4 regions of the Blautia pseudococcoides genome follow, and region 3 is predicted to be linked to each of the others. Evidence: predicted binding sites of a transcription regulator. Region 3 holds the regulator's gene; each other region holds the start of a gene.

Region 1 (7,783 bases), 280 kb from region 3:
ACAGGAAGAGCCAACCATAACCCAAATGACTGCGTTCTGCGGTGAAAACGCAGAACGGTTTACTTTACTGAATGAGTGGCTATCCCAAACATATGGTTCTGCACAGAAGATCACGTTTCCCTATGGCAATCACTATGGCTGGGGAATCGCCCATAGAAAAAAGCAGAAACTGCTGTGTAATATTTTTGCAGAAGATAACGCATTCACCGTGATGATGAGATTATCTGATAAACAGTTTGAATCCGTATATAGCCAGGTGCGGAAATATACACAGGACTTTATTGATAACAGATATTCCTGCGGGGATGGCGGCTGGATCCAATACCGTGTAACATGCAGGGAACAATTTGAGGATATTCAAAAATTATTATGTGTCAAATGTTCATGACCACAAATAGGAAATCCCGGAAAGGAATGGGTGTATGAGGAAAATAATCATAATTGAAGGCAAAAATTTTGTTACTATAACAGTCCCTTATCCCTTAAAAAATCTTCCCGGTTATCCTCAAGCATCATATCAATTCCTACACTCTGCATGATTGAGACGGCTTCATAAATTTTTTTTCCCCGTTCTGTAAGGAAATAGTCTGTTTTTAAAGGATAACCATAAGAGGATGTTTTTTTGATCACACCACAGGTTAAAAGTTCATGGAGATGCTGCAGCAGCATTTTCTGACTGATTCCCCGGATGGATTTTTTTAGTGCGGAGGGGGAACAAGCACCCTTTTTAAGCTGCCATAAAATAAGAGGTTTCCACTTTCCTCGGATCATGTCATGGGTCAATTCCAGCGGACAAGTATAATCACTGCGCATTTTCATTTTGGATACTTCCTTTCGCAATAGTAATGATTCCGTTTGAAGCTGGGAATAACGAGTTATCTTCACTGCAGGGACCCGGAATACTATTTTACTTAAAAGAACCTGTTTAATTACTTCATACTATCACAGAGCTATGAATAAATCTATAGGGGCGGGAAGGCATACGGCTGATTTATATAATCATGGTGTCATATTATACAAGAAAAAAATAATTGGGAATGCTACAATGATTTGAGATAAAGGGTTCTCTTTGATAAATTCTAAAGATGTCGTTTTTTATCAAGATACTAAAATTTTTCTGTGATAAAATGATTGTTCTCGAAATCCAATGCTCATAAGGAGTTCAATTAATACCAACGGAGGTTATGTATGGAAATCAATTTCAAAAAATTAGAACGTGTATTGAGTACAGCAGAAGTCATCTATTTATCAACAAGTAAAAATGACAGGGTCTCGTCAAGACCCGTAAGTCCTTTAAATATAGGGCTGCGCTTATATGTAAGAACATCAGCGGCAAGCAGAAAAGCGAAAGATATGTTAAGTAATCCCAACATTGCAGTCTGCGTGGGGAATTTTTATTTTACGGGAAAAGCAAAACTGCTGGGGTCTGTCTTTGATGACAGAAATACGGAAATAAAATCAGCTTATATATTGCGATATCCGGATTCTTTTAGTGACGAAGATGAATTTATAAAATCAGACGAAGTATTTTTTGAACTATTGATCGAGAATGCGTCTGAATGGATTTATGAAGATGGTGTTCCGATCGGTTTAGCAGAACAGCGATCATAAAACACATATTGGGTGACAAAATTTTGGAGATATGACATGCAGCAGGTGAGTTCCATCGCTGCCTGTACTCTGCATTATATCCAACGACAAGAAGAATTTAAAAACATCCCGGGATGGGTAAGATTCACCGGGACTATTTTGTAATAAATGATCAAATGGAGTTATCATGCGGACATTATGCGCATAGAGAAGCACTGGAGATCCGATCATGGAGTTTTTTGATACCCTAAGAACAGGAAAACAGAGAAAACTTTGGAACATTCGTGAAAAAAACCTACAAAAAACACGTTTGGAATAGCAAATAGAACCAATATGTGGTACAATAGATATTAATTACAGACATGCCTTATTTGCCTCTTGTAATTTTTTCATTGAAGTGCAGAGAGTGAAAAAATTAACAAAAGTAGATAAGTTTTTTGTCTGTAAATCAATTTTATAAGGAAGGTGAACAATTGGAGAATTATACCAAGTATAAGCTGAAGGGGAATGAAGAACTGGCTTCATTACTGGCCCACAAGGATAAGCTGTTCGTCATTGCCTGCAACAAGTGCTTCAAGGAATTTGAGACCATTGACGAACCAGATTGCGGTGAATTTGAAAAAATTGCTGCCGAACATGGAAAAACAGTCACTGGCAGCGCAAAGGTTGATTTTTTGTGCAACAAAACCCAGACTGGGAACAAATTACAGGATATGATTCCTGAAGGCACGGAGCATGTTTTTGTGATATCCTGCGGTCTGGGTATTCAGACAGTTGCAGATATGGCAGAGGTACCTGTATATGCGGCCAGCAATTCATTGAATTATACAGGACATCACGGCATGGCACTGACCCAAAAGCGCTGTGATGCGTGTGCCCAGTGTTACCTGAATGTCACCGGCGGGGTCTGTCCAATCGTTGACTGCTCAAAGAGTCTGGTAAACGGACAGTGCGGCGGCGCAAAGAATGGAAAATGCGAAGTGGATCCCAACAAAGACTGCGCCTGGGAAAAAATCAATAAAAAGCTGGAAAAGCAGGGCCGTCTTGAAGAGTTTTTGAATCAGCCGGTTCAGGTACGCGATTATTCAAAAATTAATTTTAAAATTATTAATGACTATGTGAAATCCATCCGTGAGGAAAGGTTCGCAGGCTACTATGGTGGCGTTCATCCGTCAGAGCGTAAAGAATTCAGTGAGCATATTACGCTTAAAAGGTTCCCGGAGCCGAAGACGGTTGTCATTTCCATGTCACAGCATTTAGGCGCTCCGGCAAATCCCATTGTAGAAGTGGGCGATACTGTAAAAGTGGGACAGAAGATTGGGGAAGCGGCAGGTTTTATCAGTGCTCCTGTTCACTCCAGTGTCAGCGGAACCGTAGTTGCAGTTGAACCGCGCCTGCATGCCACAAGAGGCAGTGAGATGATGGCTGTAGTCATTGAATCAGATGGGAAAAATACTCTGCACGAATCAGTAAAACCGAATAAAAGTTATGAAAGCCTCACATCGGACGAGATCATTGAGATTGTTCGTGAGGCCGGAATTGTAGGTATGGGAGGAGCTGGTTTCCCCACATCTGTTAAATTAAAACCAAACAAGCCAATTGAAGCTATCCTGCTGAACGGCTGTGAATGTGAACCGTTTCTGACGGCAGACCACAGAGTGCTTCTGGAGTTTGCAGATGATATTCTTTATGGTCTTAAAGCAATGATGAAAACAGTAGACGCCGAGAAGGGTATTATCGTCATTGAGGACAATAAGCCGGATGCTGTTGCGCTTATGGAAGAAAAAACTGCTGACTGCGACAACCTCCAGGTTGTAGTGGCTAAGACAAAGTACCCTCAGGGTGCTGAAAAAATGCTGATCAAGCGCGTTATGGGCAGACAGGTGCCACGAGGCGGCCTGCCTGCAGATGTAGGTGTTGTGGTGAGCAACATCAGTACCGTAAAGGCTGTTTCTGATGCAATTCAGAAAGGTATGCCGCTGATTGAACGTGTTGCGTCCGTGACCGGAGTGAAAATTAAAAATCCGGGCAATTATATCGTGAAGATCGGTACCAATGTAAAAGATTTGATCGACTACTGCGGCGGAGTGACAGATGATGATGTTATGATCAAGATGGGTGGACCTATGATGGGATTTGCCCTTCCGGATTTAAATGTGCCGATGATGAAAGGTTCCAATGGAATCATTGCCATAGATACGGACCAGACACAGGAAGTGGCGTGTATCAAATGCGGACGCTGTATGGATGTATGTCCAATGGAACTTTCTCCGCTGTATTTTGCCAAACTTGCAGATGAGCAGGATTGGGTAGGGATGCGTGACAGAAATGTCATGGACTGTGTTGAGTGCAGGTGCTGTGACTACATATGTTCCTCCAAGATTCCAATAGTCAGCAAGATCAAAGCCGGAAAAAATGCCATAAGGGGGATGAAGTGATATGTTGATTACCCAATTAAAATCAAAGGAAACTATCGTATCACTGGTGGACGGAAAAAAAGTCTTTGTCATTAACTGCCAGGGATGCAAAGAAGTTCATTTCCCTGAAAAAGAAGCCGAAGAATTCCAGAAGGAACTGGCTGAGGTTGGAAATGTGACCGGAATCATTACAACGGACTATATTTGTAATCCGGAAAATATGAAGCTGCGCCTTCAGAAACACAGAAGTGCCATTGATGCGGCAGATGTGGTACTGGTATTCTCCTGCGGTGTCGGTGTACAGACCATTGCCGAGTACCTGGAGGATAAAAAAGTATGTGCAGCGTGTGATACATACCCCCTGCCGGGATTTCAGGGTGTAACCCCCTTAGAATATGACTGTGATCAGTGCGGTGAATGCTACCTGAATATCACAGGGGGGATTTGTCCGATCACTGCATGCTCCAAGAGCCTGGTCAACGGGCCTTGCGGCGGTACGAAAAACGGCAAATGCGAAGTGGACAGTGAAATGGAATGTGGCTGGGAGCGTATTTACAGACGGCTGGCACAGCTCGGACGTCTGGAAGAACTGAAATGCCCAGTTAAGATACGCAATTACGCGACTGATGATGAAGTGTCTAAACAAACAGAGAACTGTTAACATTCATGTAACTAGGAAGGTACTGAATAGTTACAAATACATAATGATTAGGAGTAGGGTGAATGAATATTAGCGAATTATTTCAACGTGGTGAATTTGTAGTTTCTGCAGAAGTAGGACCGCCGAAAGGAATCAATATTGACCATCTTGTAGAAGAGGCAAAGACTTATCTGAGCGGCGTTACAGCAGTTAACGTAACAGATAACCAGTCTTCCGTTATGCGTCTTGGCTCTCTGGCCACATGTAAAGTTCTGAAAGATGAAGGGCTGACACCAATCTATCAGTTGACCTGCCGTGACAGAAACCGTATCGCACTGCAGTCTGACCTTTTGAGCGCAGCTATGTTAGGAATCGAAAACCTGCTGCTGTTAACAGGTGACCATACAAAAATGGGAGATCATCCCCAGGCAAAACCTGTTTTCGACCTGGATTCCGTTTCCCTGATCCATACAGTGAAGCAGTTGGAATCAGGCTATGATCTTGGAGGAAACGAACTGGTAGGCGAACCTCCAAAGTTTGCAAAAGGTGCAGTAGTATCACCGTGTAGTGATTCTGTAGATGCACAGCTTGCAAAAATGGAACGAAAAGTTATGGCCGGCGCTGATTATTTCCAGACACAGGCAGTTTTTGAGCCTGAAAAATTCATATCATTTATGGAAAAAGCCAAACAGTTCGGAAAACCGGTTCAGCTCGGTATTATAATTCCGAAATCCGTGGGAATGGCAAGATTCATGAATGCAAATGTTGCCGGGATCCATGTTCCGGAATCCATGATCGACGAATTGAAAGCAGATAAAGAAAAAACAAAAGCAGGTATTACTGGTGTTGAGATTGCTGCGCGCATTATCAAAGAATGTAAGCCATACTGCCAGGGTATCCATATTATGGCATTGGGATGGGAATCCAAAGTACCGGATCTCCTTAAACAGGCTGGACTTTAATGCTGTAAGGGTTATGGATCAATGCCCATTTTAAAATATCTTAATCCCAAATAAAATTATTCCCACCGGAATCAATGCTTTCGCAGTATTGAGATTTCCGGTGGGGATTTTTGTAAAAAAGCAATTGATAGGACATAGAGAAGATGGGTGTGCAGTTTCCGACAGGAGAACCCATGTGTTGCCCACCCGGAGGGGAATCTGCTTGAAATCGGCAGCATGAGTGAGACGCAGGCCTAACAACTTTTAATTTATGTGGGGAAATAAAAGTATGAATATAACGCTTCATACAAGTGAAATAGAAAAATATCTGGCTGTTAGCAGCGTAGTTGACTACAATGATCCATGGATTGTGGATTTATCGGATCGTCTGACTGATAAAGCAGTGCAGTCATATGCGGAAGCTATTGAAAAAATCCAAGCGTCTTAATGAGATAGAGGACAGCAGAGCCTCCTATCGTCCGGAAAGGCTCTGCAAATATAATCCATACTCCATAATCTATAGTTTCATAAATCAAATTCCAGCTGATAGTCATGAGTATCCATTTGATATAGATTTTGATTTATTTCTTTTGTTTCTTCGCAACCGATTGCTAAATAAAAAGCTATGGTTTCTTTCGATGAGCCGGCACAAATATAAAATTTTTCATCCCCTTTATTTTTCGCCATTTTTGCAGCCATGAAAATAATTTTTACCTAAACCTTTATTATGCAATTCATTTGAAATAAAAAGTTGCTCCAAAAGAACATATTTATACTATTCTCCAAAAACAAAAACAGTATTGTTCACACTACAAAAACCTACAAGACGTTCTTTGAAAAATGCCCCCAACACAATTCCACCGGAACGAATTGTATTCTCTAAGTTTACAAGATGATTTTCAAAACCATTTGAAAAATCCATATCATGGTAGTTTAATTCAACAAGCTGTCTGTAACCACAGGCTCGTCCAATATATTGGGAAGCATTTAGTTCTCTTATTCTGTCACATTCATCCAATTCTAACGTTCGGTTAATACTTCCATTTATGAAACTCCTGTTCTATAAACCATCTTTGTTCCAAGAGGTTTCCATGGTTTTTCCGTAATAGGATAGTTTCCCAAAACCCCTGCCGTCCATTTGTAAAAATCAACTTCATTTTTGCACCAGGAGAGGATTGTATTAGCGTCTGTCTCTTTATAAGGCCTTAATCGAATCATTTTCACACCACCAAATTTTTATTTTTTCCTGCTGTTAAGCTGGGATTTACAGTTTGAATTTATTCTACCATCTTTTATCACAAATAAAAAGACAGGTTCTATTCAAAATAAAAGTCTGGATGATTTTCAGAAAAACAGGCCACAGGATTTACGCTTACGAATGAAACCAGAAAATCTATGAGGGTGGGCTACAGTCTGAGTTGTTTATTATAAATTTAACGTACTCTCAGAGGTATCATATCCTTTTAAAGTTTTTGATTATTTTACGAGAGATGCTAAAAATTTTTATAGGGAGATGCCCAGGAAAACCGGTAATTCTTTACAGTAAAGAAAATATGCAGTTGATGGAAGTTACTCATTCATGAGTTTTGAAATAGTGTTGCAATAGGCAAAAGTATTATATCTACTTGAAGTTCTTCCGTAAAATGTATATAATAGGTGAGATTGAACCAACAGTAAAATGCCTTCCTATGACAGGTGGCTATACATGATTCTGAAAGTAATGATTTGGAAAAAGCACTAATTGTGAACGAGCTGCTGTTTTGGACCTATTATACACAAAAAAGCAACCTCTTTTAAAATGGGATCGCGGCAGAATATGTAAAGGTTCTAAAGTTGTGCAATATTGCCAAAAATGAGAGGAATAACATGAGAAAACTAGCTTTGAGTGATGAAATATTACTAAAAATCGAGAAGCCGGCCCGCTATATCGGGAACGAGGTAAATTCGGTTAATAAGGAAGCAAGTAAGGTGGACGTGCGCTTCTGTATGTGCTTTCCGGACGTCTACGAAATCGGAATGTCCCATCTTGGAATTCAGATTTTATATGATATGTTCAATAAAAGAGAGGATGTTTGGTGTGAGCGTGTCTATTCGCCCTGGCCTGATTTAGATGCGGTTATGCGTAAAGAGCAGATTCCGTTATTTGCACTGGAATCCCAGGACCCAATCAAAAATTTTGATTTTTTAGGCATAAC
Region 2 (7,783 bases), 800 kb from region 3:
CGGAGCATATAAACTCCGGCTGTTTTCCTAATACACTACGATCGGTGTATTCACCTCAATATTATTGTAAATCATTTGTACCGCATCAAACGGCGTGTTGACACAGCCATGAGAACCATTGCTCAGATAAATATCACCGCCGAAAGCATCCCTCTTCACCAGGTCATGGATTCCCACGCCGCCGTTGAATGGCAGCCAATAGGTAACCGGCTCTTCATAGTCAATACTTCCGTCCGGCTTTTTACCCACAAGAGTGAAAGGACTCTTTTTATCTTTCAGATTCCAGGCACCTCCTGCCGGTGTTGCATGTCCTGTGTTTGGATTACCCGTCACTACCGGAGTATCAACAACAAGGCTGCCGTTTTTGTAGAACCACATATGCTGCTGGGAAATGGATATCTCCACATAAGTGCCGTCAATCTCATTGCCGTCATGTTTCTGTGCCTTGTACAGCCAGGTCACTTCCAGAGTTGTACTCTGTCCGGCATTGAGCGTGTTCATCAGGGACTCTGTGGTCTTATCCTGCCACAACTGCCAGCCATAGTCGCCTCCGGTAAGATGAACCGTACTTCCGCCTGTAGTAACAAAGTCTCTTGCTTTTCCTTTTGTGTTGTATACTGTGGAAAGATCAATAATATATTGCTTCACAGTAGGCTCGTCAAAATAATAATTGCCAGCGTCGTCTTTTTTCAGCCAGGATTTCAAAAGGTCTCTGGTGATCGTTTCCTGTCCATGTCCAAAATCCAGAACGATCTGCATGGTGGTCAATGCATTCAGCTTATCTCTTTCCTGGGTCAGAGCCGTGTCATCCTGCCGTACAGCAGGTGCCTGATAACAGCCCGACTCCTCCAGGGAGACTTCCTCTTTCCGTCCGTTCACAGCATCCTTGACCGCCTTCACTGTCTTTTCCTGATCCAGGGTATTGCCTTCCACCTCTGGGACAATCTGATATGCTTCCCCGGTATCCTCCAGATAAGCATCCTGCGGCGCTGTCATATTTTCCGGCTTGAGACAGGCCAGGCTGCTGATAACCGTATCTAGACTTGCCTCGTCATAAGAATTATCCAGGCTCACCTCATAATTCTTATTTTTTGCCAGGCTGAATATCCACAGCCAGGAATTCTGGTCCTTCAAAAGCTGTTCTAATTCTCCGTCATCCTTATAAGTCAGCTTAATGTCAGCAGCCTGTACCACATCCTGCTTGTCATCCCGCTCTTTGATGGTCAGTGCATATGTTTCCGCTTCCTTTTTGATGATCTCCTTGATGTAGTCCACTGATTTTTCACTACAGTCATATCCATTGATGGTAGTTCCGCTGTAGAATTTGTCCCTGTAATAATACCCTACCGCACAGTAAATCCCTACCACTGCCAGCATCAGCACGATCAGCAATGCTATCAGTATTCTTTTGACAACCTTGCTTTTTCCCTTATTCTTTTTTTCCGTTTTTTTGTTTTCTTTTGTTTTTTTACTCATTTTCACACCCTTTTAATTATTAGACGCATTTCTCCCCTAAAAAGTTTCACACGGATTATTTTAACGCAAAATACGACAAAAAGGAAGAGGTTTCAGGCATACACTTGAAATTTTAGGAAATTTTCATTATGATGTTAATAAAACGAAACAGTTTTGGTAAAGAAATGAAATGTTTGGAGGAAAATCGCTGATGAACCAGACGGACGAATATAAAAATTGTTCACTCTGCCCAAGAAACTGCCATGTTGACCGTCACTTGCGCAAAGGTTACTGTCAATGTACCGACAAACTGATGGCGGCCAGAGCTGCCCTGCACCATTGGGAGGAGCCGTGTATCAGCGGTACAAAAGGCAGCGGCACTATTTTCTTCACGGGCTGTACGCTCCGCTGCTGCTTCTGCCAAAATTATTCCATAAGCAGCCAGGGATTTGGAAAAGAAATCTCTCCAGACAGACTGTCTGAAATTTTCCTGGAGCTGCAGGATGCCGGAGCCCACAATATTAATCTGGTAACACCCACTCAATATCTTCCCACCATCCTCCCTGCCCTTGACCGGGTAAAAAGCCGTCTTCATATACCGGTTGTCTACAACTGCGGAGGATACGAAAAGCAGGAAACCCTTGCACTTCTGGATAGCTATGTGGATATCTATCTGCCGGATTTAAAATATTATGACAGTGGACTGTCCGCGCGTTACTCCGGGGCATCCGATTATTTTTCCGTAGCTTCCAAAGCCATTCAAATTATGATAGATCAGAAGGGGGCACCTGTCTTTGACAAAGACGGCCTTTTGAGAAGTGGTGTCATCATCCGGCATATGGTTCTTCCCGGCAGCCGGAAAGACTCCCTCCGTCTGCTGCACTGGATAAAGGAAACGCTTCCGGATGACTGCTATCTCATCAGCCTGCTGAGCCAGTTTACTCCTTTCTATAAAAGCAGTGAGCATCCAAAGATCAACCGCAGAATTACCACATATGAATATGAAAGTGTACTGAACGAAGCCATCCGCCTTGGCCTCACCGACGGATATATGCAGGAAAAGAGCAGTGCCAAAGAGGAATATACCCCGCCCTTTGACCTTGAGGGAATCCAGGCCCCGGCTCTTCTCTGAAAAAAAGCCCTCCCTTTTACAGGGAAGGCTTTTCTAATGCTGCAATAGATTATTTGTAGTTGACGATCTGTCCAAAATCCGGTTTGAGGGAAGCGCCGCCTACCAAACCGCCGTCAATATCGTTCTGAGCGAACAGTTCCGGAGCTGTCTTAGCATTTACAGATCCGCCGTACTGGATACGGATAGCTTCTGCAGTTGCCTGGTCATAAACTTCAGCGATACATGCGCGGATGTCTGCACAAACTTCCTGTGCCTGCTCTGTAGTCGCTGTTTTTCCTGTTCCGATAGCCCAGATTGGTTCGTAAGCGATAACCGCTGTCTTAGCCTGGTCTGCTGTCACACCCTGAAATCCAACTTTAACCTGCTGACGGATAAAGTCCATGGTCACGCCCTGTTCTCTCTGCTCCAGAGTCTCCCCGCAGCACATGATCGGAGTGATTCCGTGTTCAAATGCTTTCAGCATTTTTTTGTTTACCGTCTCATTTGTCTCTGCGAAGTATTCTCTTCTCTCAGAATGACCTAAAACGACATATTTTACACCTGCGTCTGTGAGCATGTTGGGAGCGATCTCGCCTGTGTAGGCACCTTTCTCCTCATAGTACATGTTCTCAGCGCCAACCTGGATGTTTGTGCCTTTGCAAGCCTCCACCACCGGGATGATATCAATTGCAGGCACGCAGAATACTACGTCCACTTCTTCGTTTGCTACCAGAGGTTTTAATGTGTTTACTAATTCAACTGCCTCGCTGGGAGTCATGTTCATCTTCCAGTTACCAGCAACAATTTTTCTTCTTGCCATAATCCGATTTCCTTCTTTCTATATTCCCGCAAGCTGCGGGATATTTTATTTATCGTTAGCTGCTGCCACACCCGGCAGTTCTTTGCCTTCCAAGAATTCCAGGGAAGCACCGCCTCCTGTGGAGATGTGTGTCATCTTGTCCCCATATCCCAGGATATTGACAGCTGCTGCTGAATCACCGCCGCCGATAATGGTGGTAGCGTCTGTATCAGCCAGTGCTTTTGCAACTTCCTCTGTTCCATGAGCAAAATTGGGCATCTCAAAACATCCCATTGGTCCGTTCCATACTACAGTCTTGGCATCTTTCACAGCTTCACAGAAAATTTTCTCTGTCTCAGGTCCGATATCCATGCCTTCCCATCCGTCCGGGATCTCACCGCGTTTTGCCACCTGGATGTTGCAGTCATTTGAGAAGTCATCACCAATACGGTTGTCCACCGGCAGTAAAAGTTTTACGCCTTTTTCTTCTGCTTTTTTCATCATATCCAGTGCATACTGCAGATAGTCATCCTCACAGAGAGAGATACCAATGTGTCCGCCCATAGCCTTTGAGAACGTGTAGGACATTCCGCCGCCGATGATCAGGGTGTCCACTTTGTCAAGCAGGTTGTTGATAACAGAAATCTTGCTGGAAACTTTAGCGCCGCCTAAGATTGCAACAAAAGGTCTCTTAGGATTGTCCACTGCATTTCCCAGGAAGTCGATTTCTTTCTGCATCAGATATCCGACAACTGCGGTATCTACAAACTGTGTCACACCAACATTGGAGCAGTGTGCTCTGTGGGCAGTACCAAATGCATCATTTACAAATACATCGCACAGAGATGCCAGCTCTTTGCTGAATGCCTCTCCGTTCTTCGTCTCTTCTGCACGGTAACGTGTATTTTCCAGTAAAATAACATCTCCGTCTTTCATTGCCTGGGCAGCAGCCTTTGCATTTGGTCCGACTACTTCCGGGTCAGCGGCAAATTTTACTTCCTGTCCCAGTAATTCTGACATTCTCTTTGCAACAGGTGCTAAAGATAATTCCGGTTTTGCTTCTCCCTTGGGTTTGCCCAGGTGAGAGCACAGGATCACTTTTCCGCCATCAGCGATCAGCTTCTTGATAGTTGGAAGAGCTGCTACCAGACGGTTTTCATCTGTGATCTTACCATCCTGAAGGGGAACGTTGAAATCACAGCGGACTAAAACTTTTTTACCTTTTACGTTGATGTCATCAACTGATTTTTTGTTGAGCATTGGATGATGCCTCCTTTAATATTTGTTCTTGTAACAGTTCAGTATCCCCACAGTTGCAGGCAAAGATCCATGCATAATTGCCTTTTGCCATGGAATTTTGCTAGGCTGCGGAATGTTTCCTTACGGTCAACGCAGTGAATGGGCAGACCTGCTGAATCGTTACTTGTTCTTATCAAATAATACTTCCCATTTCTCGAATGGACGAAAGAAGCCCGGTCCAAAATAGACCGGACCCCTTAATGAGTCATTATTCATAACTATTCCATCAATGGTGTAGTTACGAGTATCCGCCCACTAAAACCGCTTTGCGATGGAGCGAGTACCTGCTGCCGCCACTCTTATGCACGGTCTGCGCAGTAAATACACAGGCCCGGCTGAATGGTTATCTTTATTCTTAATGATTATTTCTCTAATAATTTTCCGAAGTATTTGATTGTTCTCACCATCTGGCTTGTGTAAGAATTCTCATTGTCATACCAGGAGATAACCTGTACTTCTGTTGTGCCATTGTCTAACGGCATAACCATTGTCTGAGTTGCATCAAACAGAGAACCATATCTCATACCGATAACATCGCTGGATACGATTTCATCTGTGTTGTATCCGAAGGACTCTGTAGCCTGCTCTTTCATGATCGCATTTACCTGATCTACAGTTACTGTTCCGTCAACAACTGCTGTCAGAATTGTAGTAGAACCTGTTGGGGTCGGAACACGCTGAGCAGATCCGATCAATTTGCCGTTCAGTTCCGGGATAACCAGACCGATGGCTTTTGCAGCACCTGTGCTGTTCGGAACGATATTAACTGCTGCTGCACGGGATCTTCTTAAATCACCTTTTCTCTGCGGTCCGTCCAGTGTCATCTGATCGCCTGTGTAAGCATGGATCGTGCACATGATACCGGATTTGATCGGAGCCAGGTCATTTAATGCTTTTGCCATTGGAGCCAGGCAGTTTGTTGTACAGGAAGCAGCTGAGATGATGTTGTCATCTTTTGTCAGTGTCTCATGGTTTACATTGTAAACGATGGTCGGAAGGTCGTTTCCTGCCGGAGCGGAGATAACAACTTTCTTAGCACCTGCTTTGATATGTGCTTCTGCTTTATCTTTGGATGTATAGAAACCTGTACATTCCAGAACTACATCTACACCAATCTCTCCCCAAGGAAGTTCTTCAGCTTTTGCTTTTGCATAGATCTTGATCTCTTTTCCATCAACTGTGATGGAGTCTTCACCTGCTGTTACTGTATCGCCAAGTGCATATCTTCCCTGTGTAGAGTCATATTTCAGTAAGTGAGCTAACATTGTCGGAGATGTTAAATCATTGATCGCTACGATTTCAAATCCTTCTGCTCCAAACATCTGTCTGAAAGCCAGACGTCCAATACGTCCAAATCCATTGATTGCTACTTTTACTGCCATGTTATTCATTCCTCCTAAAAGTGTTTGTATTCCGTGAGGTTTCTATTAAGATTGTTAAAGAAACATCAACCTATTTGATATTGTACCTAATCTGAGACAAAAATTCAAGCATAAAATGAAAAATCGTTCCAGTTTTACATTCTCTTTATGTACAATTCCCTTTCTTTCCTATATAATTAGAGCAGCAAAAGAAAAGGAGATGTCATCTATGTACGCAGATCATCACATGCACACATCATTTTCCAGTGACAGTGAAGCCCCTATGGAACATATGGTTCTTGGGGCTATTCACAGAAATATGCCCAGCATTTGCTTCACGGAACATATGGATTTTGATTTTCCTCCCGGAGAGTTTGATTTTTTGGTGGATATGCCGGCCTACCAGGAAAAACTAATGGAACTCAAAAAGAAGTATGAGGATAAAATAGAGATATATTTCGGCATGGAGCTGGGACTTCAGCCCCATCTGACCGGAAAGCTGCCCGCCTTTACAGCCAGCTTCCCCTTTGACTTTATCATCGGCTCTGTACATGTTGCGGACGGATGTGACCCCTATGACAGGATATTCTTTGAAAACCGCAGTGAGGAGGAGGCTTACCGCAGCTACTTTACCTGTCTTCTTCATAACCTGAAAGTCCATTCCTGCTTTGATGTATGCGGCCATATTGACTATGTGGTGCGCTATGGCCCCAACCGCAACCTGTACTACTCCTACGAAAAATACAGAGATATCCTGGACGAAATCCTTTGTGTGCTGGTGCAGAAAGGCATTGGTCTGGAGTGCAATACAGCGGGCTTCAAATACGGCCTGGGCCACCCCAATCCCACAGAGAACATACTGATCCGCTACCGGGAACTGGGCGGCGAAATCCTGACCCTTGGCTCCGACGCCCATGCACCGGAACATATCGCCTATGATTTTGAACGTGCAGGAGCGCTTTTAAAGGAATGCGGATTCAATTATTATACTGTTTTTAAAAACAGAAAACCGGAATTTCTTCCTTTATAAGTATAATTCCGTTTCCAAAAAGCAGCAGTCCGGCAGTTGTGCAGGCCCGAAAACAGCTCCTCCCTTGGATCTTCCCTGTGCGGCTGCCGCATTGGCGCTTTATTATGGCAGCCATTTCAACTGACTGCCATATACGATTTTAGGTATCACAGTGCAGTAAATACTGTCCAGCTCTTCCCTGCAGCGCATTTGCCTATGCTCTTTTTCCATACAGTCCGCCTTTCCCAAAATCCTGTATTCCACGCCAAACAGGCGGCATATATTCCGGGAATCATAAAAACCATTCTTTACATAAAAACTATTCTTCTTCTGCGAACCTGTTTTTCCGTCTCCCGGGCTGCAAAAGATGGTTCTTCAGACTCTACCATGCCCAGATTCACACCAAATACATCCTGAAGTGCCCGAAGACACGCGCTTCCATATCCTCTGTCTCTCAGGGACGGCAGCACAGCCAGATGATCAATGAGATCTGTTCTGCTCTATGAGCGTCAAGATACTTTTCATCGGTTTGGGCTCTGCCCTTGCGTCCCCAGCATGTCCCGCCTTTTAAACTGATAGCAAACTTTAAGGAGACGAATCTAAAACCTGCCCGGAAAACAGAAAGCTAAAAAATCTGTTTCCCAGGCAGGTTCACCATATAGATCATTATAAAATAATACCGCCCCCGGCAACATATTCTCCGTCATAGAAAACAACTGCCTGCCCGGGCGTGACGGCTCTCTGAGGTT
Region 3 (7,783 bases):
CATGAAGGTATATCCAAGGATCAGAATGGGTTTTTCAATTCCGCCTTCCCTGAGTGCAAGTCCCTCTTCCACACAGGCTACAGCAAAGCCCCAGATATAAGGCAGGGGTTCTATATGCCTGGCAATGGGAAGTGCACCATGTCCATAGCCGTCCGCCTTCAGTACGGCTATGATTTTTGTATCCTTGCGGATATGGCTCTTCATACTTTCCAGATTATAGGAAACCGCATCCAAATCTATGGAAACGTAAATCCTGCTTGGTGTCTTCATAAAACTGTTCCTCTTTTCTTCAAGATTTCCGTTGTCTGTGTAATCATATCTCCGGCTATCATACTGTACTCTCCCTTTTGGGAAGCTGCCAGATCCCCTGCCATCCCATGGAAATAAACACCCAAAGGCGCTGCCTCTTTTGCCGTAAGGCCCTGGGCCAAAAGCCCCATCAGGATTCCGAAAAGCACATCTCCGCTTCCCGCTGTTGCCATTCCGCTGTTGCCGGAAGTGTTGATAAATATCTCCTCACTGCCGTCGGATATGACGGTACGTGAATCTTTGCACACTACGGTCAGGTGATATTTCTGTGCAAAACGCCTTGTCAGGTAAAGGGGGGCTTCCTTCCACTCTTTGACAGAGACCCCGGAGATTCTGGAGAACTCACCGAGATGGGGGGTTATGAGGATAGGTGCCGGATACTGTGTCAGCACCTCCATCCTGCCCGCCAGCAGATTCAGCCCGTCCGCATCAATCAACAGCGGTTTACCGCCCTCGGCCAGTATGGTGTAGAGAATATCTTCTGCCTGCTGTCCTGTGCCAAGTCCCGGTCCTACTCCGATCACATCAGCCCAGGTAAGCCCTTCCTGTATCTGTTCTTTTTTGATCTCCTCATCGTCATAGAAGCTGTACATAGCCTCCGGCAGCATTGTGGTCAGTACCTGCCTGTTCTCCTCCCTGGTATGTACCTTGATCATGCCTGCACCTGTCCTGAGTGCTGCACAGGCAGAGAGATACGCTGCGCCGCTGATATCACGGCTTCCGGCTGCCAGGAATATCTTCCCATAGGTTCCCTTGTTTCCATCCGGCTTTCTTTCCGGGATCCGGTACAGATCTTTCTCCTCACAGCGCAGTACAGACAGTTCAAAATCGTTCCGGGGCAGTTTATAGATCCCGATATCAGCAGTCCTGACCTTTCCCGCATAGGAAGCACCCGGATAGAATAACAGCCCCGCCTTCTCATAGGCAAAGGTCACAGTCACGTCAGCTTTCACTGCGCAGCCCAGCACCTTTCCCGTATCCGCGCTGATACCGGAGGGGATATCCACTGCCATGATCCTGGCCTCTGACCGGTTCAGGGCTTCGATGGTGTCTCTGTAAATTCCATCCACTTCTCTGGACAGTCCTACACCAAAGACAGCATCTACTATAGTAGTATATTCAGCAGGTACGGCATTCTTGACAAAGGATATGTGATAATTTTCCGCAATATTCACTTGCTTTCTCATTTCTTCTGTATAATGATCCTTTTTTCCAAGGATACAGATATCTGCCGAAACCCCTGTCACATGAAGCATACGGGCCACAGCTACGCCATCCCCACCGTTATTTCCGGTTCCGCAGAGTACCAGAACCTTTTTAAGCGGAAATTTTTCCTCCAGGAGGGCCTGGTACACACTCAGGGCTGCCCGTTCCATAAGGACCAGGGATGGGATCCCGATCTTGCGGATGGTATAATCATCCAAAAATTTCATCTGTCCGCCGGTTACGATTTGTTTCATGTCATTCACTCCTCTCTTTTGCCGGTATCAGCAAAAAGGCCGCCGCAAAAGTCCCGCAGCAGCCTTTTCTTACTTTTTATGTTCCGTCACATAACAATTCAGATTATAAGACAATCGCATGAGGCTCTCGGATAGATGTACGTTTTCCACAATAACATCCTCCGGCACCTCCAGATCCAGATGTGCGAAATTCCAGATGGCCTTGATCCCGTTTTCCACCAGCAGGTTCGCTGTCTCCTCCGCATTATTCTTAGGCAGAGTGAGCGCTGCTATCTGAACGTCATTATCCTTCAGATACTGGGGAAGTTCATCCATCATAAGAATTTCGTTGCCTCGTATGGAGATGCCTTTCAGAACCGGATTCACATCAAAGATGCCTACAACCTTAAACCCGCGTTTTTCAAACTGTACATAATTCGCCAGAGCCTGGCCCAGATTACCGGCTCCGATGATGATCATGTTGTGGGTCCGGTCAAGTCCCAGGATCTTACCTATTTCCGTGTACAGGTACTGCACATTATATCCGTATCCCTGCTGCCCAAAACCCCCAAAATTATTCAGGTCCTGGCGGATCTGGGATGCCGTCACGCGCATTTTGGTACTCAGCTCATTTGAGGAAATACGCTCCACACCATCTTCCAAAAGTTCTCCTAAATATCTGTAATATCGGGGAAGTCTTCTGATGACTGCTTTTGATATGCATTTTTCGTCCACGACTTTACCCTCCTTATGTCTTAGTTTTCTGTTTCATATAGGAATATTATATATAATTGTTAAAATAAAGTCAAATACAATTCCAGTTATTGTTGTTTTTATCTGTTGTCAAATTCTGAATTTCAGATATAATAGGAAGGGTGAAGCAAAAATCCCACGGCCAAAGACCATTCCCAGTGGAATTTTGTCTATGACTGTAAGAGACAAAACAGTTACACCTAAAGATAAAGGAGATTCTTAAATATGATACTGGCATGTCAAAATATTGAAAAATCGTTTGGAGGCATGAATTTGATCCATGACGCCTCCTTCCATATAGAGGAACGCGAAAAAGCCGCCTTAGTGGGCATCAACGGAGCGGGCAAATCCACACTACTGCGCATTATCATGCAGGAGATTCCTGCGGACAGCGGGGAGGTCATCTTATCCAGAGGCAGGACCATCGGCTACCTGGCCCAGCACCAGGAGCTGGACAGCGCCCTCACCATCTACGATGCCCTGCTGCAGGTCAAACAGCATATTCTGGATATGGAGCTTCATATGCGGGAAACGGAAAAGCAGATGAAGCACGCTTCCGGGAAAGAACTGGAACACCTGATGGAGACGTATTCCCGGCTGACCCATGAATTTGAAATGGAAAACGGCTACGCATATAAAAGCGAGCTTGTGGGCGTGCTGAAAGGGCTTGGCTTTCCTGAGAGTGACTTTGAAAAAGAAATCTCCACTCTGTCAGGAGGGCAGAAAACACGTGTGGCACTTGGACGCCTGCTTTTGTCAAAACCGGACATCATCCTTTTGGATGAGCCTACCAACCATCTGGATATGGATTCCATTTCCTGGCTGGAGACCTATCTGCTGAACTATCCGGGAGCTGTCCTGATCGTATCCCATGACCGGTATTTTCTGGACAGGATCGTAACCAAAGTTATTGATATTGACAACGGAAAGGTAAGCTCATTTACCGGAAATTATTCTGCTTACAGTGAGAAAAAGGCCCAGCTTCGCAGGGATGCCTACCAGGCGTATCTGAACCAGCAGCAGGAGATCAAACATCAGGAGGAAGTGATCGCCAAATTAAAACAGTTTAACAGGGAGAAATCCATAAAGCGGGCAGAAAGCCGAGAAAAACTGCTGGATAAGATTGAAGTCATAGAAAAGCCCACAGAGGTAAACGCTTCCATGCGTATTTACTTAAAGCCCCGTATGGAAAGCGGAACGGATGTACTGACAGTGGAACATCTCACAAAATCCTTCCCCTCTCTCCCCCTCTTTTCGGACCTGAATTTTTCTATCAAACGGGGGGAACGGGTAGCGATCATCGGAAACAACGGAACAGGTAAGACCACCATACTGAAAATCTTAAACGAGCTGGTTCCCGCCGACGCCGGGGTCTTTCATCTGGGAAGCAAAGTACACATCGGATACTATGACCAGGAGCACCATGTACTCCATATGGAGAAAACCATCTTTGAGGAGATCTCTGATGATTTTCCAAAGCTCACCAACACAGAGATCCGCAATCTGCTGGCAGCTTTCCTCTTCACCGGAGATGATGTGTTTAAAAAGATCTCTTCGTTAAGCGGCGGGGAACGGGGACGTGTATCCCTGGCTAAGCTCATGCTGTCAGAAGCCAACTTTCTGATCCTCGATGAGCCTACCAACCACCTGGATATTATGTCAAAGGAGATTCTGGAGGATGCCTTGTGCAATTACACCGGAACTGTGCTGTATGTGTCTCATGACCGGTATTTTATCAACAGGACAGCCACCAGGATCCTGGAGCTGACTAACAAAAGTATGGTGAATTACATCGGCAATTATGATTACTACATGGAAAAAAGAGAGGAACTTACCCGTATCTATGCACCTGGCCAGGCGGAGGAAGAAACTGCGGAATCTGTCTCTGCCACAAAGCTGGACTGGAAACAACAGAAAGAGGAACAGGCACGTCAAAGAAAACGCGAAAATGATTTGAAAAAGACTGAAGCAGAGATTGAACGCCTGGAAGCCAAAGACAAGGAGATTGACGCCGAGATGGAGAAGCCGGATGTGGCGGTCAATGTGGCCGAATGCGTAAAGCTGGCCAACGAAAAAGCCGAAATCGCACAAAAACTGGAAGAACTCTATGAAAAATGGGAAGAACTGGCATAATGCCAGTTCTTCCCGTTTTTCCTGTTATAAGGGCAGGTCCCGCTTGCTGAACCGTATAATTCCGATTCCCATAAGTAAAATCCCCGCCAGATACAAAATACCGCACATCATCCATGCTTTTCCGTCACCTGCGCTCAGACCGTCTATGTCAAACAAAGTCACAGGTGTGGCATATTTTACTTTCTCAAATCTGTCTCCAACCTGCGATATCATCTGCACAAGGACCGAATATACTACTATGGCTGTGCTGACTGCAGAGGAAGTTTTTGACTCATTGCTGAAACAGGAAGCACAGAAACATGCACCGCCAAAGAATACAAGCATTCCCAGCAGACCCACATTGATCCGGATAAACGCTGCTGTTTCCATTTCCCCGGGGAAAAGCACCTCACTGACAACAAGTATCAGGCAAGTCACATAAATGACAATGACAAGCAGGGACACCAGCATGAAAACACACTGTGTCATCATGATTTTCCAGCGTTTGGCAGGTACCGCCAAAAGGTAAGCCATGGAGCCGTTGTCCACGTATTTGGCTGCCAGTCTGTTTGAGAGAATTATGATGAATACCGCCGGGAAAGCCACATACAGCATTCCGTATAAGTATCCTGATACAAATTCCAGCAATGTCTGGCCCACATCAGCCATGCCAAATGCCGCGAACAAATCCGGCATGCTGTCAGCCATCATTTTCAGGCTGTCTCCCATTTCAGGATTGAACATCATAGTGATCATACTGCCATAGACACTGAGAACCGCAAGAAAGATGACGAGCAGCAGCCAGTTTGATTTGATCTCTTTTTTAAATAACGTAGCATTCATGGTCGTGCTGCCTCCTCTCCGTAAAAATGCATGAAAAACTCTTCCAGACTCTGTGTGCGCACATCTAAATCTGTTATCGTATACGCACTGGCCTTTTTCAGGAAAGGATCAATATTTTTTCCCACTTTGGCAGTCACTGCTTTTCCCCCGGCCTGATAAGAGACCTCAGGAAATGCAGCAGCGAACGCTTCCGCCATAGCTGGCTCCCGGAAAGTGATCTCTATCACTTTCTGTCTTCCCTCTTTTAATTTTTCAATTTCCTCCACCGCAACCAGGCGCCCGTCACGGATGATCGCGGCACGGTCACAGGTTCGTTCAATCTCCTCAAACATATGGGAAGACATAAGTATGGTTTTTCCTTTTTTCTTCTCTGAAAGGATCAACTCTACAAACCGGTTCTGCATCAAAGGGTCCAGACCACTGGTCGGTTCATCCAGGATCAGGATGCTTGCCAGCGGATTCATGAATGCACAGACGATTCCAATCTTCTGCTTCATGCCTTTTGACATTTTCTTCAACTTGCCGGAGGGATTCAGTTCAAACATTTTCATTAATTCCTGAGCCCGGCCCAAATCTCTCATTTTCTTCATCTTTGCCACAAAACGGATAAATTCCATTCCTGTCATAGAGTCAATAAAAGCAATTTCCCCGGGAAGATATCCAAGGGATGTCTGGATTTTATCCGCCTCCTTAAAACAATCCATATCCAGGATAGACAGGCTGCCGCTGTCAGGCTTGATAAAGCCCATGATCTGACGGATCGTTGTGGTCTTCCCGGCTCCGTTTGGGCCTAAAAATCCAAGTACCTCTCCTTGTTTCACCGAAAAACTCACGTCAAAAACACCGCGGTTCTGTCCATAGTCTTTTGTAATATGGCTGATTTCTATTACGTTCATATTTCTTGCCTCCTTCCAACCATTTCTGTCAGATACTCCTCTTTGTATGCGATCCGCTTCAGCATTTCCGACCACTTTCTGAATTGCTGCATCAATAAATCCGCATCTACCGTATCGGTATAGAACATTCTATGATGCATATATCCGTCAGTAAGCCAGAGAAGCATATGCAGTATCTCTCTGGGTTCTGCATCCTCCCTGAACTTTGTCATATCTACATTTTTGCAATAGTCCTCAAACATATTTGCAATCTGGTTTTTCATAAAGGAATTCATTGCCTCCGATACATCCTCCCTGGATGTAAAAAATGCCCGGACGCTGAATTCCATAAGATAGGGGAAATCAGAGAGAATGCGGGCTTTCTTTTCGGTTGTGTAAGCCAATAACTCGAAGAAATCCGTAATTTCAAAAAAACGCAGATCCAAAAGACGTGAACCCACCTTTTCAAAGACATACTCAAACAGATACATATACAGCTCTTTTTTGTTCTTAAAATAATAAAACAGCAGTCCCTTTGAGATCCCGGCTTTGGCGGCGATCAGATCTGTAGATGCACGTTTATATTCACAGGTGCCGAAAACCTCCAGTGCCGCATTGACGATCGCATTCTTTTTTTCCTCTGAAAGACTGCTAAGTTTGTCCTCCATATTGAGCCCCCTTTATGTACTTTACCGATTCGGTTAATACCCATTATAAGAAATTGACTCAGATTTTCAACCCCTGTCTGAAAACTTTTTATAAAAGAACAAGTCCATGTAAGCAGGGACTTATACTCTCTTACATGGACTTGTGAAATGAATTAAGCTTATTTTTATGCGTATAAAGCATCCAGATTTTTTCTGACAGCCAGGATAAATTCACGGCTGTTCAGCACAGTCGGATTCTCCAGTGATGTGATCAGCGCAAGGTCTTTTGTCATCTCGCCTTTTTCGATCGTAGCAAGCGTGGCCTTTTCCAGACGGTCAGCAAATTGGCAGAGGCTGCTGCTTGCGTCTAATTCTCCCCGTTTTCTAAGTGCGCCTGTCCAGGCAAAAATAGTTGCCACGGAGTTGGTGGAAGTTTCCTCACCTTTCAGATGTTTGTAATAGTGGCGCTGCACGGTTCCGTGTGCTGCTTCATATTCAAAATATCCGTGAGGGGATACCAGAACAGAAGTCATCATAGCCAGAGAACCGAAGGCAGAGGATACCATATCACTCATAACATCCCCGTCATAGTTCTTGCAGGCCCAGATAAAGCCCCCCTCTGCTTTCATGACACGTGCCACTGCATCGTCGATCAGCGTATAGAAATATGTAATACCGGTCTTCTCAAAAGCTTCTTTGTATTCTTTATCGTAAATATCCTGGAAAATATCCTTAAAGGTATGGTCATACTTTTTGGAGATGGTATCCTTGGTGGAAAACCATACATCCTGTTTTGTGGAGAGCG
Region 4 (7,783 bases), 390 kb from region 3:
CGCTGAATGCATCTTCGCCTTCCATCAGGCCTGCAATGGATTCCTCATCCAGATCAGCAATGTTGCCGACAACGCTGCCAAAGCTCTCCACAAGGGAGTCAACGGTAGCATCATCCAGCTCTTTTAAACCACCTGTGGAGTCTTTGCTGCTTCCGCAGGCTGTCATAGCCAGCGCGCAAACTCCGATCAGGATCAAACCAATTAATTTTTTCCATGTCTGCTTCATATGCTTCACCTCGCCTAAACCGTGCCGTGTTTTTTACTGGGACGATCTTCTCTCTTTGTGAATAACATTTCAAAAGCACCAATCACATATTTTCTGGTATCTTCTGCCTCGATGATGGCATCCACATAACCTCTCTTGGCAGCAGCCATTGCACTTGACTGTAAGTCGGCATACTCAGCAGCTTTTTCATTGATCGTGGCAGCATCGCTGTCCGCATACATGATCTTAGCGGCAAGACGCGCGTCCATCATACCGATCTGAGCGCCGGGCCATGCGTATACCATGTCAGCTCCCGTGGATTTGCTGTTCATTGCCAGATATGCACTTCCGAAGGCCTCACCGATCACGATGTTCACTTTCGGTATGGTTGCATTTGTAAATGTGTAAGTAAGCTGTGCGGCTGCCTTGGCAATATTGGCCTCTGCGCACTTTGTTGCTTTGTAGCCTTTTACATTTGTCAGGGACAGCACCGGAATTTCAAAAGCATCACAGAATTTAACGAAATCTGCTGCTTTCTTACATCCTCTTACAGAGAGTACATTGTCGAAGGACTCTGTTTTCTCACCTTCATCGTTGTAAACTTCGCTTCTGTTGGCAACGCAGCCCACCGAAGCACCGTTCAGACGGATAAAACCTGTCACCATATCTTTTGCATAAGCGGCTTTCACTTCAAAGAACTCATGGTTGTCCGCGATCTGGGAAAGTGCGATCGCAGTATCGCCCACACAATTTTCCAGTTCCGGGCACACACGGTTTAAGTCATCCGTGCAGTCTTCGTAAGAAGAGTTGTCTTCGTAGTTGGAAGGCAGCATGGATACCAGCAGTCTCATCTGCGCAAGGATCTCATCCTCACTTCCCAGTACATCCACCAGGCCAGCCTCTTCGCTCTGGTATTTTGCACTGGATGTATCACATTTGGAAATTTCATTTCCCTCTAAAGCGTTGGGGGAGTTTACAAACAGCTTACCGGACTTCTCTTCCATGAAGGTGAAATCGGTAAGAGCCGGAACAATTGCAAGACCGCCGCCGCAGGTTCCGAAGATACCTGTGATCTGGGGGATCACACCAGATGCCATAACCTGTTTGGTGTAGATTTCACCAAAAGCATGCAGAGCATCTGTAGCTTCCTGCAGTCTCAAACCTGCACAGTCCACAAGTCCGATAACCGGAGCGCCTGTTTTCATTGCCAGATCGTAAAGTCTGACAATCTTTTTGGCATGCATTTCACCGATGGTTCCGTTCAGAACGGAAGCGTCCTGGCTGTACACATACACCAGGCTGCCGTCGATGACACCATAACCGGTGATGACACCGTCTGCCGGTGTTTCCTTTTCAGATAAGTTGAAATCTGTGTTTCTTGCTGTGACACAGCCGCCGATCTCAACAAAACTGTTCTCATCAAGTAAAGAAGCAATTCTCTTACTTGCCAAGCTTTGTGCTGTATTACTCATTTATCAGCCCTCCATTTTTTATTATTTACCTGGATTCTGCACGAAAAATCTGCGTGATAATCCGGTTTTCATGCAGAAATCGCCTCCTGGTTTTACTTTGTTGAGTTAAAAGACAAAACCAATTTCTGCCGATTTTAATTGTACCTTGTTTCCGGGGATTTTTCAACAAAAATTTGTGAAATATTTAATTATTATGAATGTTTTTTGCAACAGTTCAGACAGGTCTGCGCATTTACTGCACTGACCGTATGAAAAACTAGTGCCAGCAGGCATCCAGCCCATAGTACCCGGCAGCAGTAATACTCCGCCATCCGAAATTTTCTGCATAAAAATGGAGGATGGAATTGCCCATCCTCCGCTCTATTCAGCCATTGGCCCGGTCCACGGCAGCCTTCATTTCTTTTACATACTCCGCTACATGCGGCACACAACCTTTTCCATATTTTGCCACAATTTTAACAATTGCAGACCCCACAATAGCCCCGTCCGATACTTTTGCCATGTCATATGCCTGCTGGGGAGTGGATATGCCAAAGCCCACGGCGCAGGGCACATCTGTTGCCTGCCGCACCAATTCCACCATGGAACCGATATCTGTCTTGATCTGGCTCCTTACGCCGGTAACACCCAGGGAGGAGACGCAGTAGATATAACCCTTAGCCTCCTTTGCGATCATGGTGATGCGCGCATTTGATGTGGGTGCTATCAGAGGGATAATATCAATCCCAAATGTGTCACAGGCTGGTGCCAGCTCCTGTATTTCCTCATAAGGCATATCCGGAACAATAATGCCGTCAACACCACACTCTACACATTTTTTCATAAAGCGTTCCTTGCCATAGGTAAAAATAGGATTCACATAAGTGAGAAATACAATGGGTACAGTGACTTTTTTTCTTGCTCTTTTTATCATATCAAACAATTTATCTGTGGTACATCCCGCTTTCAGTGCTCTCTCATTTGCTTCCTGTATTACAGGGCCTTCTGCTGTGGGGTCGGAAAAAGGTATGCCGATTTCGATCAGATCCGCCCCTGCCTCCTCCATAGCGTACAGAAGCTGTTCTGTCACGTCAAGTGTGGGGTCTCCGCCTGTGATAAATGGAATAAATGCCTTTTTGTTTTCAAACGCCTGATATATTTTACTCATAAATCTCCACTCCTCTGTACCGTGCTATGGCAGCCACGTCCTTGTCGCCTCTGCCTGAAATATTTACCACAATGATCTTGTCCTTCTCCATAGCCGGAGCCAGCTTCCTGGCATATGCCACTGCATGGGCGCTTTCAATGGCCGGGATGATCCCCTCAGTCCTTGAAAGGTATTCAAATGCCTCCACTGCCTCCACATCTGTAATGGGCACATATATTGCCCTGCCGGTTTCATTTAAGTTGGCATGTTCCGGTCCGATCCCCGGATAATCCAGACCTGCCGAGATGGAGTACACAGGGGCGATCTGTCCGTACTCATCCTGGCAGAACAAGGATTTCATGCCATGGAAAACCCCCTCTGTCCCTTTGGCTATGGTAGCCGCATGTTTCTCTGTATCCACACCGAGGCCTGCCGCTTCACATCCGATAAGCTGTACCTGCTCATCCGGGATAAATTCATAAAATGCACCCATGGCATTGCTGCCCCCGCCCACACAGGCGATCACGGCATCCGGGAGTCTGCCCTCTTTTTCCTGCAGCTGCTCTTTGATCTCCTTTCCGATGATCTTCTGGAAATCGCGCACGATCATAGGGAAGGGATGGGGTCCCATAACAGAGCCAAGCACATACAGGGTGTCATCCATCCTTCTGGTCCACTCCCGCATGGTTTCATTGACGGCATCCTTAAGCGTGGCTGTTCCGCTGTCCACAGGATGTACCTTTGCCCCCAAAAGTTCCATGCGGTATACATTCAGCGCCTGGCGGTCCGTGTCCTCCCGTCCCATGAAGACCTCACATTTAAGTCCCATAAGCGCCGCTGCCGTGGCGGTGGCCACACCGTGCTGTCCTGCTCCTGTCTCGGCAATGACTCTTGTCTTGCCCATTTTTTTTGCCAGAAGCACCTGTCCCAGAACATTGTTGATCTTGTGAGAGCCGGTATGGTTTAAATCCTCACGCTTCAGATATATTTTGGCTCCCCCCAGATCATTTGTCATTTTCTCCGCGTAATACAGCAGGGACGGACGGCCCGCGTAATTTTTCAGCAGATCGTCCAGCTCTTTGTTAAACGCCGGGTCTTTGCTGTATTTCTTATATGCCTCTTCCAGCTCCTGCACGGCGCTCATCAGTGTCTCCGGAATATACTGTCCTCCATAATTTCCAAATCTTCCTTTACTCATGCTTTTTATCCTCTTCCTTAAAAATCCATTGGTTTTACCGCTTCTCTTCCCGCACTGCCTGAATAAAAGCCTTCACTTTATCTGTATCTTTATATCCGTCTGTCTCCACCGCGCTGCTCACATCCGCAGCAAATGCACCGCTGATCTCCAACGCTTGCCGCACGTTTTCAGCATTCAGGCCGCCGGCCAGAAAAAATGGCTTGGAAAGCCCCGGGATCAAAGACAGATCAAAACTCTTTCCGCTCCCTCCGTACTGCCCTTTTGTATATGTATCAAGGAGCAGATAATCACAGGGCAGTTTTTCCGCCTGAAGGATCTGTTCCCGGCTCTGTACACGAACAGCCTTTATCACTGGTCTGCCGGTGAGTCTTTTCAGGCTGCAGATATATGCTTCATCCTCATCACCGTGGAGCTGGATCATATCAATGATTCCCTTCTCGGCAATGCGGGCTGCCTGTACGGCGGGCGCATTTACAAAGACGCCAGCCGCTAAAATCCCATCTGCAAGCTCCGCTTTGAGGGATTCTGCATCTTCTTCCGTGACCTGACGGCTGCTTGCTGCAAAGACAAATCCCACATAATCCGGCTCATACAAATTCGCCATTTCTATATCCCGGAGCCGTCTTAGGCCGCAGATTTTCACTTTACTGCTCATTGGATGTTTCTTCTCCTTTTAAGTAAGTGAGCATTTTTTTCTTGTCCCTGCTCTTCATAAGTGTCTCTCCGATCAGCACGGCATTCACTTTATTTTCCTTTAAACGTACAATGTCCTCAGGTCCTTTTATACCGCTCTCCGCCACGAACAGGACTTCTTTCGGCGCCAGTGCGCGAAGCCTTGTGCTGTTTCCCACATCAACGCTGAAATCTCTCAGATTCCGGTTATTGACTCCAATGACCCTGGCCCCTGCCCAAACGGCATGGGAGATTTCTTTCTCATCATGGGTTTCCACCAGAGCGGAGATCCCCAGGGTGTCACACACCTGAATATAACGTTTCAGGAGTACCGGTTCGATGAGAGAACAGATAAGGAGCACAGCGCTGGCACCCAAAGTCTTTGCCTCATATATCTGGTATTCCTCCACAACAAAATCTTTTCTGAGGACTGGGATCTTAACATTTTTTGCGATCTCCTCCAGATAGCTGTCACAGCCCAGAAAGTATTTCGGTTCCGTCAGACAGGAGATGGCATCTGCTCCTGCCGCTTCGTATTCCTTCGCAATGTCCAGATACGGAAACTCCTGCGCAATGATCCCTTTTGAAGGAGATGCTTTTTTCACTTCACAGATAAATGAAAGCCCATCTTTCGCCAGCACTTTTTCAAATGGAAACCCCGTTTCCGTTTCCATCTTGTACGCCGCTTTTTTCACTGTTTGGAGAGGGACTTTTTTCTTCTGCTGGGTTACACGAATCTCTGTATCTCTTGCAATCTGTTCCAGAATCATTTTGAATCTCCTCTCTTACTGTCCTCTTGTGGCCTTTACAAATTCATCAAATTTTGCCTGGGCTTTACCACTCTCTATCAATTCCCGCGCCATGTCAATGCCCTCCTGAAGGGTAATACCATCGATTCCAAGATACAGGCTCATACCTGCATTTAGAAGGACCACATCGCGTTTTGGCCCTGTCTCGCGGCCTGAAAGAATGTCTCTGGTTATCTGCGCATTATCAGCAGGGGAACCGCCCACCAGCTCGGCAAGTTTACACCGTTCCATTCCAAACTGTTCCGGCGAGATCGTGTAGCAGGTGGTCTCTCCAAAACGTATTTCGCAGACCGTGGTTTCTCCGGTGAGGGTGATTTCATCCAGCCCGTCCTCACCGCACACAGCCACACCTCTGGTCACGCCCAGATTACCCAGTACCTTTGCCAAAGGCTCAACCAGGTTTTTGTCGTATACGCCCAGAAGCTGCATGGTAGCTGCTGCCGGATTAGACAGGGGGCCTAAAATATTAAACACGGTGCGGACACCCATCTCTTTTCTCACCGGGGCAGCGTACTTCATGGAAGAATGATAAACAGGGGCAAACATAAAGCACATGCCTGTCTTGTTGAGAATGGTTTCATTTTGCTTTGCGTCCAGAGCCACATTGGCTCCCAGGTTTTCCAACACGTCAGCGGCACCACTCTTGCTGGATACGCTGCGGTTTCCGTGTTTCGCCACCGGTACACCGCCTGCCGCAACCACAAAGGCCGCTGTGGTGGAAATATTAAAGGTTCCTGCCTCGTCTCCGCCTGTTCCCACAATATCTATAACTTCTCTCTCCGGTTTTATTTTGATCCCCTTTTCCCGCATCACCTCAGCAAATGCTGTGATCTCATCTATGCTCTCGCCCTGCATACGCAGTGCTGCTAAAAATGCTCCCATCTGAGCCTGTGTGGCAATGCCGTCCATCATTTCATGCATGACTGCCTTTGCCACTTCATAGCTTAAATCCTTACCGTCCATCAGTGTGTGAATTGCTTCTTTGATCATAATCTTGTCTCCTCTTCCGGCTTTTATATTTAAAAAATTTTCCAATATGCTTTTTCCCTGTGGTGTAAGAATGGATTCCGGATGGAACTGCAGTCCATACACCGGATATTCCCTGTGGCCCACAGCCATAATTTCACCGTTTTCCACGTCTGTTGACAATATCTGCAGACATTCGGGGATGGTGCCATCCTCCGCAATGAGGGAATGGTATCTGGCTGCGTCTATTTCCTCCTCCATCCCCGCAAAGATGGGGCTTTCTGTCTGAATGTGCACCCTGCTTTTTTTGCCGTGCATCAGATGCCTGGCGTGGCTGATTTTTGCGCCGTACACCTCACAGACTGCCTGATGCCCCAGGCAGACACCCAGGATGGGAACTTTCCCCTGCAGTTTTTGAATAACTGCCTCGCACACGCCTGCGTCTTTGGGATATCCCGGACCTGGTGAGAGGATGATGTGGGAAGGATGTAATCCTTCAATCTCCTCCGGTGTCATTTCATCATTTCGGATAACACGGATATCCGGATGGATGGTACCTATCATCTGCACTAAGTTGTATGTAAAACTGTCGTAATTATCAATCAGTAATATCATAACTCATCCACCTCCCCTGCATTTTTAATGGCCTGCATAACCGCAGCCGCTTTGTTTGCTGATTCTTCATACTCCAAATCCGGTACGCTGTCCGCAACAATCCCGCCGCCTGCCTGCACATAGACCTTTCCGTCTTTTTTCACTGCCATGCGGATGGCTATGCAGGTATCCAGATTACCGGCAAAATCCAGGTAACCGATAGCGCCGCCGTAGACGCCCCGCTCTGTACTCTCCAGCTCCTCAATAATTTCACATGCTCTGATCTTCGGTGCACCGGAAAGGGTTCCCGCCGGGAGCACCGCCTCAATGGCATCAAGTGCGTCCTTATCCTGCCGGATGGAGCCTTCCACCTGGGAACAAATGTGCATGATCTTGGAATAACGGTGGATCATCATATATTTTGTCACTTCCACAGAACCAAACCTGCTGATACGGCCCAGGTCGTTTCTTCCCAGATCCACCAGCATATTATGTTCTGACAATTCCTTTTCATCCTGCAGAAGGTCATGTTCCAAAGCTTCATCTTCCTCTGTGTCTTTTCCTCTTGGTCTGGAACCAGCTACCGGGAACGTAGTCAGTCTGCCGTCCTGCAGGCGGACCAGTGTCTCCGGGGAGGTACTCATCAGTTCTTCCTCATCAAAATGGAGGTACACCATATACGGGGACGGGTTGGTTGTGCGCAGAACTCTGTAGGCATTTAAGAGGCTTCCTTTCATAGGG

What was found. The regulator Rex, encoded in region 3, represses fermentation and respiration genes when NADH is low (regulators of the CRP and FNR family bind a similar motif). The targets are predictions, from matches to a motif close to ATTGTTAANTANTTAACAAT.
Region 1: rsxC (electron transport complex subunit RsxC) is a predicted target of Rex. The motif match lies at 1,994-2,013, and genes of this name have one in related genera.
Region 2: gap (type I glyceraldehyde-3-phosphate dehydrogenase) is a predicted target of Rex. The motif match lies at 6,097-6,116, and genes of this name have one in related genera.
Region 4: A4V09_RS05960 (acyl-CoA carboxylase subunit beta) is a predicted target of Rex. The motif match lies at 1,850-1,869, and genes of this name have one in related genera.

What each region holds. Positions count from the first base shown of each region.
Region 1 covers NZ_CP015405.2:1,389,656-1,397,438, forward strand. The annotation lists gene A4V09_RS06490 (DUF3788 domain-containing protein) at 1-388, shown strand, start outside; gene A4V09_RS06495 (winged helix-turn-helix transcriptional regulator) at 463-819, opposite strand; gene A4V09_RS06500 (pyridoxamine 5'-phosphate oxidase family protein) at 1,189-1,611, shown strand; gene rsxC (electron transport complex subunit RsxC) at 2,064-4,028, shown strand; gene A4V09_RS06510 (methylenetetrahydrofolate reductase C-terminal domain-containing protein) at 4,030-4,668, shown strand; gene A4V09_RS06515 (methylenetetrahydrofolate reductase) at 4,731-5,609, shown strand; gene A4V09_RS24240 (hypothetical protein) at 5,878-6,036, shown strand; gene A4V09_RS25215 (hypothetical protein) at 6,114-6,287, opposite strand; gene A4V09_RS25220 (hypothetical protein) at 6,364-6,606, opposite strand; gene A4V09_RS06525 (hypothetical protein) at 6,633-6,806, opposite strand; gene A4V09_RS06530 (TIGR03960 family B12-binding radical SAM protein) at 7,455-7,783, shown strand, end outside.
Region 2 covers NZ_CP015405.2:863,649-871,431, reverse strand. The annotation lists gene A4V09_RS04005 (L,D-transpeptidase family protein) at 28-1,476, opposite strand; gene A4V09_RS04000 (radical SAM protein) at 1,667-2,587, shown strand; gene tpiA (triose-phosphate isomerase) at 2,637-3,386, opposite strand; gene A4V09_RS03990 (phosphoglycerate kinase) at 3,432-4,625, opposite strand; gene gap (type I glyceraldehyde-3-phosphate dehydrogenase) at 5,027-6,046, opposite strand; gene A4V09_RS03980 (histidinol-phosphatase HisJ family protein) at 6,255-7,055, shown strand; gene mnmA (tRNA 2-thiouridine(34) synthase MnmA) at 7,701-7,783, opposite strand, start outside.
Region 3 covers NZ_CP015405.2:1,668,027-1,675,809, forward strand. The annotation lists gene alr (alanine racemase) at 1-270, opposite strand, end outside; gene A4V09_RS07870 (bifunctional ADP-dependent NAD(P)H-hydrate dehydratase/NAD(P)H-hydrate epimerase) at 267-1,769, opposite strand; gene A4V09_RS07875 (redox-sensing transcriptional repressor Rex) at 1,839-2,483, opposite strand; gene A4V09_RS07880 (ABC-F family ATP-binding cassette domain-containing protein) at 2,727-4,634, shown strand; gene A4V09_RS07885 (ABC transporter permease subunit) at 4,659-5,456, opposite strand; gene A4V09_RS07890 (ABC transporter ATP-binding protein) at 5,453-6,352, opposite strand; gene A4V09_RS07895 (TetR/AcrR family transcriptional regulator) at 6,349-6,999, opposite strand; gene A4V09_RS07900 (NADP-dependent isocitrate dehydrogenase) at 7,164-7,783, opposite strand, start outside.
Region 4 covers NZ_CP015405.2:1,277,945-1,285,727, reverse strand. The annotation lists gene A4V09_RS05965 (OadG family transporter subunit) at 1-226, opposite strand, end outside; gene A4V09_RS05960 (acyl-CoA carboxylase subunit beta) at 241-1,677, opposite strand; gene trpA (tryptophan synthase subunit alpha) at 2,042-2,824, opposite strand; gene trpB (tryptophan synthase subunit beta) at 2,817-4,001, opposite strand; gene A4V09_RS05945 (phosphoribosylanthranilate isomerase) at 4,036-4,656, opposite strand; gene trpC (indole-3-glycerol phosphate synthase TrpC) at 4,646-5,443, opposite strand; gene A4V09_RS05935 (bifunctional anthranilate synthase component II/anthranilate phosphoribosyltransferase) at 5,459-7,063, opposite strand; gene trpE (anthranilate synthase component I) at 7,060-7,783, opposite strand, start outside.